3 regions of the Lentibacillus juripiscarius genome follow, and region 1 is predicted to be linked to each of the others. Evidence: predicted binding sites of a transcription regulator. Region 1 holds the regulator's gene; each other region holds the start of a gene.

Region 1 (4,461 bases):
TCGTGTTGAAGCCAAGGGCCAGTGTGAATCCGCCAAGCAGTAAGAGCCCAACAGGTACAACATATTTAGGGCCTTTTTTATCGAGCAGCCGGCCGCCCATTGTCATAAAGACGCCGCTCATTAATGCGGATGGCAAAAACAAGAGCCCGGTCTGCACTTCGCTCAAACCATACACTTCCTGGATAAGCAATGGCAGCAAAAATATACCGGAGAACAAACCAATAGACGCTGTCGCTGTCATCGCAATCGAGACCGAATAAGTAGGAATTTTGAATATCGACAAATTAAGCAGAGGCTGTTCCTGCTTCAGCTCATACCGGACAAAGATAATAATCAGAATAACCCCGGTAGCGATGCATCCGAGGCTTATTGGCGACAGCATCAATTCCAGTGTGGAGCCGCGTCCAAGTGCATAAAGAATGGAACCCACTCCTGCTGTGATAAGCAGGAATCCCGGCAGATCAAATTTTAAGTCCGGATTTTTCTCTGTTGGTTTTAAGTACCGGATGCAGAAGAAGATGCCAGTAATTGCAAATGGCAAATTAAACAAAAACAAAAACGGCCATTCGAAGTATTCAATGACAACCCCGCCGACTGTTGGACCGATAGCCGGTGCAACCATCGCTGCAATACCGTATATACCGACAGCCGTTCCTCGTTCCCCTTTTGGAAAAGCATTAAAAATAAGCGCCATCGCTATCGGCATCATCAAACCGCCGGCAGTTCCTTGGACGAACCGTGACATAATAATCATCGGCAAACTAACGGACAAAGCCCCCATCACTGACCCAGCCGTAAAAATAACCAAGCCGATTATGTATATGCGCTTCTTGCCAAACCGGTCACCCAAGTATCCTGTCAGCGGCATCGTCATCCCCATCGACACCATGAAAATGGTCAAAAGCCAGCTCACCTGCACAGCATCAGCCTCAAACAAATCCATGAATGTCGGCAATGTTGGATTCAGCATGCTGTTGTTTAATATAACGGTAAACGTACCGAATAAAACGGACATGACGACAAGCCATTTCGGATCAATTTTACGCATCATTTTTCCTCCTGAGGACGTATTAGCCATCTAACGGATAATGTTTCAAAAAATAAACGAGCGCCTGCAGTTCAATCGCCAAGTCTATATGGTGCACGCGAACCCCCGAAGGTACAGTTATTCGTGCGGGTGTGAAGTTCAGTATACCCTCTATGCCATAATCTGCCAGCCGATTCGTGATGCCTTGCGCTTCGCCGGATGGCACGGTTAAAATGGCTACCCGGACATCCCCCATTTTCTCCTCAAGGTCATCAATGTGGTAAATCGGAATACCGTCAATATCGGTCCCCGGCTTTTCCGGATCCGCGTCAAACGCCATGACAATTTTTGTATTGTTGTTTTTCAAAAAGTTGTAATGCAAAAAGGCTGTACCAAGATTCCCGACACCAATCAGGGCTACTTCCGTCAGTTCATCCTGGTCCAATGTTTTCCGGAAAAAACCGAGCAAATATTCCACATTGTAGCCATACCCTTTTTTTCCCAGTGCGCCAAAATAGGAAAAATCCCTCCGGATGGTTGCCGAGTCGACTTTCACGGCATCACTCAGCTCTTTGGACGATACACGCTTTTTCCCCTGATGATTCAGGCTGTTCAAAAACCGGTAGTAAAGCGGCAGCCGTTTGGCAGTCGCCTGTGGTATTTTATTTTGATCCACTCTCAGTCCTCCTTGACATCGCGGTGGTACTCCCCTGATTTGCCGCCGGTTTTGGTCACCAGGTATGTCTGGCCTATAACCATTCCTTTATCAAGGGCTTTACACATATCATATACCGTCAGTGCTGTTGCGGAGGCCGCTGTTAATGCTTCCATTTCCACCCCAGTTGAACCTTTCGTTTTGACCGAGGCAGTAATCATTAGTTCATAACTGCCATCAGCAATGTTCCAGTCAAACGTAATATCGGTTCCCTTCAACTGCAATGGATGACACATTGGTATCCAGTCAGATGTGTTCTTTGCAGCCATAATACCCGCAACCTGGGCGACCGCCAGTACATCTCCCTTTTTCATCGTACCGGCATTTATCTTTTCATATATTTCTTCTGTCAATTGAATGCTGGAAACGGCAGTGGCAGTGCGTTCAGTTTCCTTTTTATCACTAATATCCACCATCCTTGCCCTTCCCTGCTCATTAAAGTGCGTGAAATCAGACATATACTCCACTCCATTTTTGTTTATGGTTCAGTACCTATTCTATCAGAAAAGCATAAAGAAGTCGTGATGCGTTTCACAATATCATTTTCCTATTCATTCATGATACGATACACTTAAGAAGGATGAGGTGAACTAACATGATAGTGATGCAGCTGAATGACGTATCCAAGTCATTTGGAGCTGATGAAATTTTGGCGAATATAAAACTGGAGATACAAACAAATGACCGAATCGCCATTGTCGGCAGAAATGGCGCCGGGAAATCAACACTCTTAAAGATTATGGCCGGAGAACTTTCGTATGATGAAGGAGATCTGTTCAAACCAAAAAATGCGTCCATCGGCTACCTGACTCAGCACAGCAGCCTGGAATCAGACAAAACCATATGGGATGAAATGCTGGACGTTTTTGATGATTTGCTAATGCAACAACAGGAATTGAGAGAACTTGAACAAAAAATGAAACAGGCAGCCTCGCTAACTGATGCAACGTATGAACAGCTGCTGAACGATTACGACAAAAAACAGCAGCTATTCGCCGAAAATGGCGGATATGAATACGAAGCAAGCATCAAATCCGTTCTGACAGGTCTAAATTTCCATAACATCCCATTTGACACCCTTGTCAATAAACTGAGCGGTGGCCAGAAGTCACGCCTTGCACTCGGAAAACTGCTGTTAAAAAAGCCTGATCTATTAATATTGGACGAACCGACCAACCATTTGGACATTGCCACAATGACTTGGCTCGAACAGTTTTTAGCTAGCTACCCAGGTGCAATCGCCATCGTTTCACACGACCGGTACTTTCTGGATAAGACCTCATCGATTGTATATGAAATTTCACGGAACAGGTCAAAGAAATACAACGGGAATTACAGTCATTACTTGAAACAGCGGGCTATCGATTATGAGCAGGAAATGAAAGAATATGAAAAGCAACAATCAGAAATAAAGAAGATGGAAGATTTCATCCAAAAAAATATCGTTCGTGCGTCCACCACAAAACGCGCACAAAGCCGGCGGAAACAGCTGGCCAAAATGGAACGTATAGAAAAGCCAAAAGGTGACGAGAAATCAGCTTCCTTTTCATTCCGGATTAACCGTGCAAGCGGAAACGACGTCCTGAAAATTGACGAACTGGCATTTCAATATGGCGATGAAGCCATCTTTCAAAATATCACTGTACATGCCAGCCGCGGCGAACGAATTGCCTTAACCGGTCCGAACGGCGTCGGAAAAACAACCCTGTTAAAAACGATTACTGGAGCACTGGTCCCGTCAGCAGGCAATATCCAAATAGGCACTAATGTTCAAATCGGTTACTACGATCAGGAACAAAAGCAGCTGACGCCATCCAAAACAGTGCTGGACCAATTGTGGGATGAATATCCCGATATAGATGAGAAAGACATCCGCACCGTTTTGGGAAACTTTTTGTTTTCGGGTGACGATGTCAAAAAGCCTGTCCATTCCCTTAGTGGTGGTGAAAAGGCACGGCTGTCAATGGCAAGGCTGATGATGCAAAACGCCAACTTCCTTATTCTTGACGAACCGACCAACCATTTGGACATTGACAGTAAAGAGGTACTTGAAGCTGCGTTGATGGACTTTCCGGGAACGATTCTATTCGTTTCCCATGATCGGTATTTCATTAATAAACTGGCCGACAAAATTGTGGAAATGCAGCATACCGATGCAACAATCTATTTAGGTAATTACGACTACTACATGGAAAAGAAACAGGAAGAGGCCGAAATACAAAAACTCACGCAGTCCGAAGAAACTGGACCGGCACAGGAGCAGAGAAAAACCCAGTTCCACGAAAATAAACAAGAACAGCGGGAAAGACGGAAAATAGAGCGCCGCATTCAAGAACTCGAAGAAATGATCGAACAGCACGAAACGGAACTCGCGGCCCTCGAACAAAAAATGACCGATCCGGATATCTATGAGGATCATGAAAAAGCAATGCAGCTGACCGAAGAAACGAACCAGCTAAAACAGAAAATCGACACGCTGATGGAAGAATGGACAGAACTGCAGGAATGAAGTACTAAGGTGCAAGCGCCCGTTTAGCGACGTACGGACTGGACTGAACCGCAGGAGATAAAGGAAACACGATGAGCGAAAGCGAATCGCTGTTGACTTATCGTACGGAGGTGAAGGAAGTCACGCTAGTCGCTGGGCGCTGGAGCCGGATGTGACTTATTTTGTAATAAAAATATATCCCGGCAAATTTTATACTTTCTAATCTTTTAA
Region 2 (4,461 bases), on a different contig from region 1:
ACTGTTTCACCAGCCATTAATTGATTTGGATTCAATGCCGGGTTTGATTGTTCAATCAATACAAGCGGAACATCAAATAATTCACTGTAATACCAGAGGGAATCATTTGGCCGGATGGTGACTTCCATACATAACCTCTCCTTCATATGAATCCGATAGTAAATGGTATGTATAAACGCCCAGGAATGTGCTCCAACACTTGAATCTGCAGACAAAATTCTGTAATATACTTGTATAAGTGCGTGTTCAAAAAGTAGATAACCCGGACTTTTTGAACAACCCCTATAATGAATGATTTGTCCCTAATCTGAAGGAGGAATTAGCTTGGCTTTTGTCATAACATCACCTTGCATAAATGAAAAATCAGGGGAATGCGTAGAAGTTTGTCCTGTAGACTGTATAGAAGAAGGCAAAGATATGTTCTATATTGATCCTGATATTTGCATCGATTGTGGTGCATGTGAAGCGGTTTGCCCGGTCGAGGCCATTTATATGGAAGATGAAGTACCGGAAGAAGAAAGTAAATATACCGAATTAAACCGCCAATTTTTCGAGAACCGCTAGCGCAGAAGCGATGAGAACAAGAACCGCTGCATGCTGCCGGCGGTTCTTATTTTATCACGCATTAACGGGCTGTCATACCCCCACTGAATGAAGTTTCATTTGATGGAGAAATCCTTGAAACCTTTATCTTTCTGGTCTAAATCTACTTCCATATTGTCCACGTGAATAAACGGGCTGAATCCTTTTTTCAATGCCTGGAGAAAAGTATGGACCTGCTCTTCATCACCTTCCACTTCCAATTCCACGGTACCGTTTGCTTTATTTTGAACCCAACCATTCAAATGATGCCTCCTGGCCTGCTGCTGGGCTGAAAACCTAAACCCTACACCCTGAACACGGCCGCTGACAATGACATGTGCTAACATTCCTACCGTCTCCTTTATTTTCTCGCTATTCGTATATATAGCCACATAATGTATTCTTAAACATACCATTTTCCTTCTTAACAAACTCGTCATCCTATGTCAAGAAAATTATTTCGACAAAACTGTTACCAGGATTTCGTGATAATTATCACATTTTGACTAACATTCGCCATATAAGAATTGTGAGAGGTTAATAGGCGTGATATGCTGAAAAAAATAAAGGAAGTAAATTCCGATTAAATGACGGGCTGACGGGATGGTACAAATAAGAACGAATGTCAGCCTGCCTTATCTATTAATCTTTGAAAGACCAAAGCATAGGAGTGATTAAAAATGTCAGGTCCAGCTTTGAAACGTGCCGACAGTCATGCTGCCATACATGAAGCAGCATTAAACGAAGCAATCGAGCTAACAAACATGCTCGAAAAACTTGCCGATAACAGTCAGCAGGAAAAGGCAATGGAATTAGCATATGTGCTTGTCGAACAATGGGAGACAAGAACCCTTGCCCACGCTAGTTCAGAGGAAGAAGGTTTATATAAAGATCTGGTGAAGGAAAATCCGGATATGAAGGATGACATTGTTGCATTGACACGTGATCACGATTTGCTGCGGCTGCTGGTCGCTGAAATCAAACGGTTACTGCCCGAATTCGGGGTAACCGGCGGGGTGGTGCAGCGTTTCCATTCATTAATTATTGTTGATGAATTGCATAATCAAAAAGAATTGGATGTTTTGCCGGAGCATTAAAATAATACATCACTGGGAGGTGAAGCATGTTGCATTCTGAACAAGCATCAACCGGGAAAGAACGGTCGCTTCGTGTCATACTTCCGGAATTGTACAGCTTTATAACAACGGAGCTGGAAGATCGTTATAACATCCATCCGTATGATATTCAGGCGAATGCTGTTAAAGAAGCATCCGGGTATAAGATCATCCTTTATTATGGGGATAACTATGCTCATCAGAAGGCTCAATCGTTTTCCGTCAAGTCCCTTCAAAGCTTTGACACAGAATTGACGGCGTTCATTGAAGAAGTTGGGGAGTCCTGCAAAGAAGTGATGATTGCTGATTACTACCGAATGATGAAACCATAGCACAAAGGAGTGTATGTGTCATGTTCATGTTTGAAGATGAAGCAAATAATGTACAGGATCGGGAAGATTTATTGGCGATTTTAAAAATGCGGTTCGGTGAAATCCCTCCCAAAATCATCGAATCCATCTATGACATAAAAGAGTACGATACATTGGAACGATTAATACTTGTGGCTTCCAATGCTCCCAGCCTGAAAATTTTCCTGGAAGAAATGGAAGCAGGAAGTGGTAGCTTCAAAATCTTGGGGGAACGATTTAATCCAGTTGAGGCAACCCATCAGGGAGGTGGCACAAGTGAAAAAGAATAGAAATAAACTATTTGAAACCTTGAAACACGTAAAAGCCGGAACTCGCATCAATGAGGGCTGGACAGAAGAGAGTACTCGTCCCCGTGATTCAGAAGATATCTACCGAAGACGCTGGCAGCACGATAAAGTTGTCCGGTCCACACATGGTGTCAATTGCACAGGCTCATGCAGCTGGAAAATTTATGTGAAGGATGGCATTATTACTTCGGAAACGCAGCAGACCGACTATCCAAGTACAGGGGATGACTTCCCGGAATATGAACCACGTGGCTGTCCAAGAGGTGCCAGTTTTTCATGGTATACGTACAGTCCGATACGGGTGAAATACCCATATGTCCGCAGTGATTTGTATGCGTTGTGGAAAGAAGAACGCGAAGCTGGAAGCGATCCTGTCGAAGCATGGCAGAATATTGTCAGCACACCCGAAAAACGTGCCCAATATGTCCAGGCTCGCGGTAAAGGTGGCTTTGTCCGTGCAACATGGCGGGACATGAGTGAAATGATTGCCAGCGCTTCTATCCATACCATCCAAAAATATGGGCCGGACCGTGTCGCAGGCTTCAGTCCGATACCGGCCATGTCTATGATCAGCTATTCTTCCGGCACACGCTTCCTGTCGCTGATCGGCGGCACCATTTTAAGCTTTTATGATTGGTATGCAGACTTGCCGCCGGCTTCACCGCAAGTATGGGGAGAACAGACAGATGTTCCGGAAAGTGCCGACTGGTATAACTCCAAGTACTTCATTATCTGGGGTACCAATCTGCCGCAGACCCGGACACCGGATGCTCACTTCATGGTCGAAGCAAGATACAATGGGACAAAAGTCGTCGGAGTCAGCCCGGATTACGCGGAATATGAAAAATTCGCCGATATTTGGCTGCCAGCCCGTGCCGGCACAGATGCAGCACTTGCAATGGCCATGACCCATGTTATTTTAAAAGAGTTTTATGTCGATAAAGAAACGCCTTACTTTACAGATTACGCAAAAAAATATACTGACTTGCCATATTTGGTAACCCTGAGCGAACAAGATGGAGAGTACCGCAGTGACCGGTTCCTCCGCGCGTCTGATTTGAATGACGACCACGAACTGGGTGAATGGAAGACACTCGTTTGGGACTCTGGCACTGATACATTAGAAGCACCAAACGGAAGTATGGGATTCCGCTGGGATGGTGAAAGCAATTGGAACCTCCAGCTGGATAAAGAAGATGGTAGCTTCATCGATCCCGAACTTAGCTTCATCGATCGTCATGATGAGGCTGTGACAGTAAGCTTTCCTTATTTTGCAGAAACAGAAGGGGATATTGTCAAACGCGGTGTACCTGTCAGAGAAATACAGGATACGGATGGCAACCGTGTAAAAGTAACAACTGTCTATGACCTGATGATGGCGCATACGGGCATTGACCGCGGCCTGCCTGGGGATTATCCGTCTGATTATGATGATCCGAAACCATATACACCGGCATGGCAGGAATCCATCACAGGCGTTAACAAAAACCATGTCATCAAAGTTGCACGTGAATTTGCCGACAATGCCGAACGTACAAAAGGAAAATCAATGATTGCCATGGGCGGCGGAACAAACCATTGGTTCCATAGTGATCAGATTTACCGGGCTATTTTAAATCTCGTATTACTGACAGGTTCACAGGGTGTAAACGGTGGTGGCTGGGCCCACTATGTCGGCCAGGAGAAAGTGCGCCCGCAGGAAGGCTGGCAGCAGGTTGCCTTTGCCGGTGACTGGCAGAAAGCCCCGCGCCACCAGAACGGAACTTCTTATTTCTATTTTGTGACCGATCAGTTCCGTTATGAAAGCATACCAGATGATGCAGAAAAAACAGAATGGGGCAGCAAGTATAATGACATGCACCCGGCTGATTTGAATGCATTAGCAGCAAGACTGGGATGGCTCCCTTCGTATCCGCAGTTTTCACAAAACTCTATTGATCTGGTCAAAGAGAGCCGTGATAGAGGAGCACAGACCGAACAAGAGATTATAGATGATGTCGTTGGCCGGATAAAAGATAACGAGATTGATTGGGCTATTGAACATCCGGACGATCCAAGAAACTTCCCGCGGGTATTTTTCAATTGGCGCTCCAATCTGCTTGGTGA
Region 3 (4,461 bases), on a different contig from region 1:
ACATTGACTGTTTCTTTCCAGCCAAGTGACCAAGGGATAAGTGTAAGCACCTCATAGGTCACACCCAAACTTCCGAAAAACCAGAGTACGAATACTCCCATGGTGAAGAAAGCAAACAGCGGTGTTACTTGCCCTTTATGGTTTTTCCTCCAGTGGTTATAGTTGATAAACACACCGAAACAGTTCGACCAGATTCCCAGTACAATGAATACCAGTCCAATATAGAACACAGGTGACGCTGCCATCGGTGGATAGAATGTATATAAGACAGATGCCTCATTTGCCAGGATAGTTGCGACAACCAGCACAACTCCTACTAGTATCAGACCAAATCCGGTCCAGGCCATCTTGCGGACTTTCGGAAGCAAACCGCCGATCGTATGCGCGAATCCGGAATATAAATAACCAATCGTAAATGCTGCCGTAAAAATTAAGATCAATAGAATCCCATGGGCCGTCAATACCTGATAGTAATTCAGCCATGCCGGCAATTCCATGAGCCCAGCCCGCTCGAGTCCCTGCAGTAAACCGAGAACCCCGCCGATAAGCAATGTAATAAAAGCGACTGACAAATAGGATTTCGTTATTCTGGCATCTTTCGGGTTCGGCCCAAAGACTTTTTTTGGGTCATCATAAATAATATCTTTTAGCGGCCTTGCCATACTATCACTCCTTTACTTCACCGTAATCTCGGTGGACATCAGCTGATGCCCTGTCCCGCAGTATTCATTGCACAGAACTAGATAGTTGCCAGGCTCATCAAATGAATGCGTGATTTTTTGAATGTGCCCTGGCATCACCATCGCGTTTATGTTTGTTCCGGCAACCTGAAACCCGTGCGTTACATCCTTGGACGTCATCGTAAACGTAACTTTCGCTCCAGCTGGCACTTCAATGTCACCAGGATTAAATGAGAATGCCTGGAGTGTCATGATAACTTCATATTCGTTCTCGCCTCGCTTGTAAACCCCGGGCTCATCAAATGGAGCTGTCTCATCAACCTTTTGCGGGTCAATCGTATCCATATTGCTCGGTGGTCCCATGCCGAGTGCAAATCCCTGATAACCAACGATAACCATGAAAATAACTAGAATACCGGCACTTAACGCTAGCCAAATTTCTTCCAGACGATGCATACCGTTCCCCCCTTAAACTCTTTCCATATAAAGCCAGAACACACCGGCCCACATGACGACGATAATAGCTGCAACGATCAGCACTGATGCAAATGTACCTCTCAAAGACTTTTCATCATTCTTATTTTTTGGAGCACTCTGTTTTGAAGCTTCCATACATACTCCCTCCTCATTGATTCGGTTCACTTACATCATAGTCAGTGGGGGGCATTATCGAAGTGAACTGCATCACAGGTAAGTGTGATTTCCATAACACCACCCGGGGGAATGCACACGTCTTTCTTTTTTTGCGTAAATAAAAAGGCCAAATCCTTGACATGACAAGGATTTGGCCCGATGATTTTCCATATTCCCGTTGTAACAATTTCGCCACAAATGGTACTACATTTCCAGTTCGAGCTGTTTGGAAAAGAAATAAAGGTGTGCCGCCTTTACTGGCTTTTTCCAAATGCGCTCGAGCGCTTCTTTATAAAGGTTCATTTGTACGTCATACCGTTTGCGAAGTTTTTCCTTTGCCGTTTCTGCCACTTCTTCGGTCATCGTATCCGTTTTATAATCAAGAATGGCCCATCCGTCTTCCATTGGGATGACACAGTCAATCACACCCTGAATCAGCACTTGTTCCTCGGTATCATTTGTCCAGTCGGCATAGACTTCATTTGCCGGGAGAGTTAAGCTGAAAGGCACCTCCCGATAAACTTCTGCTGCATTTATTACCTTCTGCCCAATTGCTGTTGTGAAGAATTCGGAAATGGCATGCCCATCAATCGCGTCCGCTTCCTGCCGCGTGAGAAATTCCCCTTCAACCAGTGATTCCACAAACTCTGTGATCTGTTCAGGCTGGAGTGGCTGTTTTAATGGAATATGCTGCATCACCGTATGCATGGCCGTCCCTCGTTCTGCGGCGGTGATTTCTTTTTGTTTTTGCATGAAAGCGGGCCGTCTGACGATTGGCGGCTGAAACTGGGCAATCAACTGGTCACTGCTGTATTCATCCTTTTGTTCACGTTGTCGTTTCAGCTCGGTGACCGTCTGTTTTGAACGGGATCTGGCCGCCTCTTCGTAAGGATAACGGTAAGACAGCCTGTTGGCTACTGCTTCCGTATAAGCATTTTCTTCCATGTCCAGCGGTTCCCAGTTCATGAGTTTTTCTCTCAGATGACTGTCCTCGTGTTCGGAGTCTTTCTCCAGATCCGTATAAGCACTTCCATGCGTGACCGTTACCTTCCATTGGGATGGGTCAACACGAATCTCCTCCAGCACTTTATCTGCAACATCTTCCGTTCTGAGTGCATCATTCATCTTGTGCCGGATTAATGCAGGTCCAACCCAGTCCAGGTATGATTTCGATTTTACACGGTAATGTGCCGGCAGGATCCAGTCGGCGTGATCAATCATCTGCTCCCATTTCTCTTGTTTTTTGGTAAATGAGACGACACTTCCGACCATCAGCAGTTTCTCTTTCGCACGTGTCATGGCAACATACAACACACGCATTTCTTCCGCCAGCAATTCCCGCCGTTTTTCCTGTTTCATCGCATGATAGTACAGTGTCGGGTAGGTGATCCGTTTAACCGGGTCGATATATTTGCTGGCCATGCCAAGGTCCTTATGCAGCAAATACCGTTCATTCAGATCCTGCACATTAAACTCCTTGTCCATCGCTCCAAGAATAACGACCGGAAATTCCAGCCCCTTGCTTTTATGAATCGTCATCATCCGGACAACGTCTTCCTGTTCACTGAGGGCACGGGCAGCACCTAAGTCATCCCCGCGTTCTTCCATCCGTTCAATGAACCGCAAGAAGCGGAACAACCCACGGAATGAGGTCGTTTCATACCCGCGCGCCCGGTCATATAGTGCTCTTAAATTAGCCTGGCGCTGCCGTCCTCCTGGCATGCCACCGACAAAATCATAGTAGCCTGTTTCTCTATAAATCTGCCAAATCAACTCTGAGAGTGCCCCCTGGCGTGATGCCAGACGGTAACGGGCAAGATTGTCGAGAAAACGATCGGCCTTCGTGGCTGTCTCATCCATGCTCTGCCGACAGAAGGCCTTTAATGCATCATAATAGGTTCCCCACCTGTTTGCCAGACGGATTCGGCCAAGGTCTTCCTCATTCATGCCGACAATCGGTGACTTCAGTACAGATGCGAGCGGAATGTCCTGTCTTGGGTTGTCGATCACTTTTAAAAAGTTCAGCATAACTTTTACTTCAATGGCGTCAAAATAACCGGTCGACAAATCGGCATAAACGGGTATCCCCTGTTTTTTCAGTTCATCCATAATGGTTGGTGCCCAATTCATGGAACGCATTAAAATGACCATGTCACGATATTGGATATCCCGCTGGGCGTCAATCGTTTTATCATACACTTGCATGGGGGCATTACCGTTTTTTCCAATCCAGTCCTTTATCTTTTCCGCATATGCCCTAGCTTCCAGTTGAGCCTTTTCCAGATCCTGATAACTCTCTTCTTCAGGTGACATTTCTTCCGGTTCATCATTTGCTTCCCTGTCAATGATAACAAGTTCAGGTTCCGGTTCGGCATGCGGAACGGCATCATACCTGTCATTACCATAAATCAATTCCGCATCCTCGTCATAGCTGATTTCACCAACATCCTCATCAAGAATCTGCCGGAAAACAAAATTTGTTCCAGTAAGTACTTCTTTCCGGCTGCGGAAATTGCTGGCGAGATCAATGCGTGCGGCAGGGCTGGCCGTATCTGCAAAACGCTTATACTTGTCAATAAACAGCGATGGTTCCGCATGACGGAAACGGTAAATGCTCTGCTTCACATCGCCAACCATGAACATATTGCCTGGCCCGTCCTGGTCACTTATGAGCGATAGAATGGTCTCCTGGACAAGGTTGGTATCCTGGTATTCATCAACGAGCAGTTCTGTAAATTGCTCACGCAGGCTTACCGCCACATGAGAGGGCTTTACATGTCCAGGCCCTGATGCTTCGCCCGCCAAAAGCTGCAGGCAATAATGCTCCAAATCGGAAAAATCAACAATCGCCCGTTCCCGCTTCTGTTCACTAAAGCGGTACGTAAACTGTTTGACCAGTTCTGCCAGGTGCCTGATAACCGGTGCCAGTTCCTGCATGTCCGCCACATGATTTTCCAGGTTGCGGCTGAACCATTTTTCTTTCATATCATTCCAGCGTTTTTTGTAGCGTTCACGCAGATTTTTCACTTTTTCTTTTTTCGTTTCATCACAGTCGGCTTTTTTCCCGGATAAACGCTTAAACGAACTTGCGGCCATATATGCCTGCAGCTCATCCCACGAGTGGAGACGGGCACGCGCCTGCTCCAGA

The links. Region 1 encodes Rex, which represses fermentation and respiration genes when NADH is low (regulators of the CRP and FNR family bind a similar motif). Its sites were predicted from a motif close to TTGTGAAATATTTCACAA; they were not measured.
Region 2: a site for Rex is predicted at 1,066-1,083, ahead of ACFSUO_RS07505 (hemerythrin domain-containing protein). Genes of this name have one in related genera too.
Region 3: a site for Rex is predicted at 1,353-1,370, ahead of ACFSUO_RS06680 (cytochrome c oxidase subunit 2A). Genes of this name have one in related genera too.

What each region holds. Positions count from the first base shown of each region.
Region 1 covers NZ_JBHUNA010000007.1:157,202-161,662, forward strand. The annotation lists gene ACFSUO_RS04810 (MDR family MFS transporter) at 1-1,048, opposite strand, end outside; gene ACFSUO_RS04815 (redox-sensing transcriptional repressor Rex) at 1,071-1,703, opposite strand; gene moaC (cyclic pyranopterin monophosphate synthase MoaC) at 1,706-2,200, opposite strand; gene ACFSUO_RS04825 (ABC-F family ATP-binding cassette domain-containing protein) at 2,338-4,251, shown strand.
Region 2 covers NZ_JBHUNA010000017.1:28,912-33,372, reverse strand. The annotation lists gene ACFSUO_RS07520 (M14 family metallopeptidase) at 1-128, opposite strand, end outside; gene ACFSUO_RS07515 (4Fe-4S dicluster domain-containing protein) at 325-564, shown strand; gene ACFSUO_RS07510 (acylphosphatase) at 660-929, opposite strand; gene ACFSUO_RS07505 (hemerythrin domain-containing protein) at 1,263-1,679, shown strand; gene ACFSUO_RS07500 (hypothetical protein) at 1,706-2,029, shown strand; gene ACFSUO_RS07495 (hypothetical protein) at 2,050-2,337, shown strand; gene ACFSUO_RS07490 (nitrate reductase subunit alpha) at 2,324-4,461, shown strand, end outside.
Region 3 covers NZ_JBHUNA010000010.1:37,900-42,360, reverse strand. The annotation lists gene ACFSUO_RS06690 (cbb3-type cytochrome c oxidase subunit I) at 1-662, opposite strand, end outside; gene ACFSUO_RS06685 (cytochrome c oxidase subunit II) at 675-1,136, opposite strand; gene ACFSUO_RS06680 (cytochrome c oxidase subunit 2A) at 1,149-1,292, opposite strand; gene addA (helicase-exonuclease AddAB subunit AddA) at 1,518-4,461, opposite strand, start outside.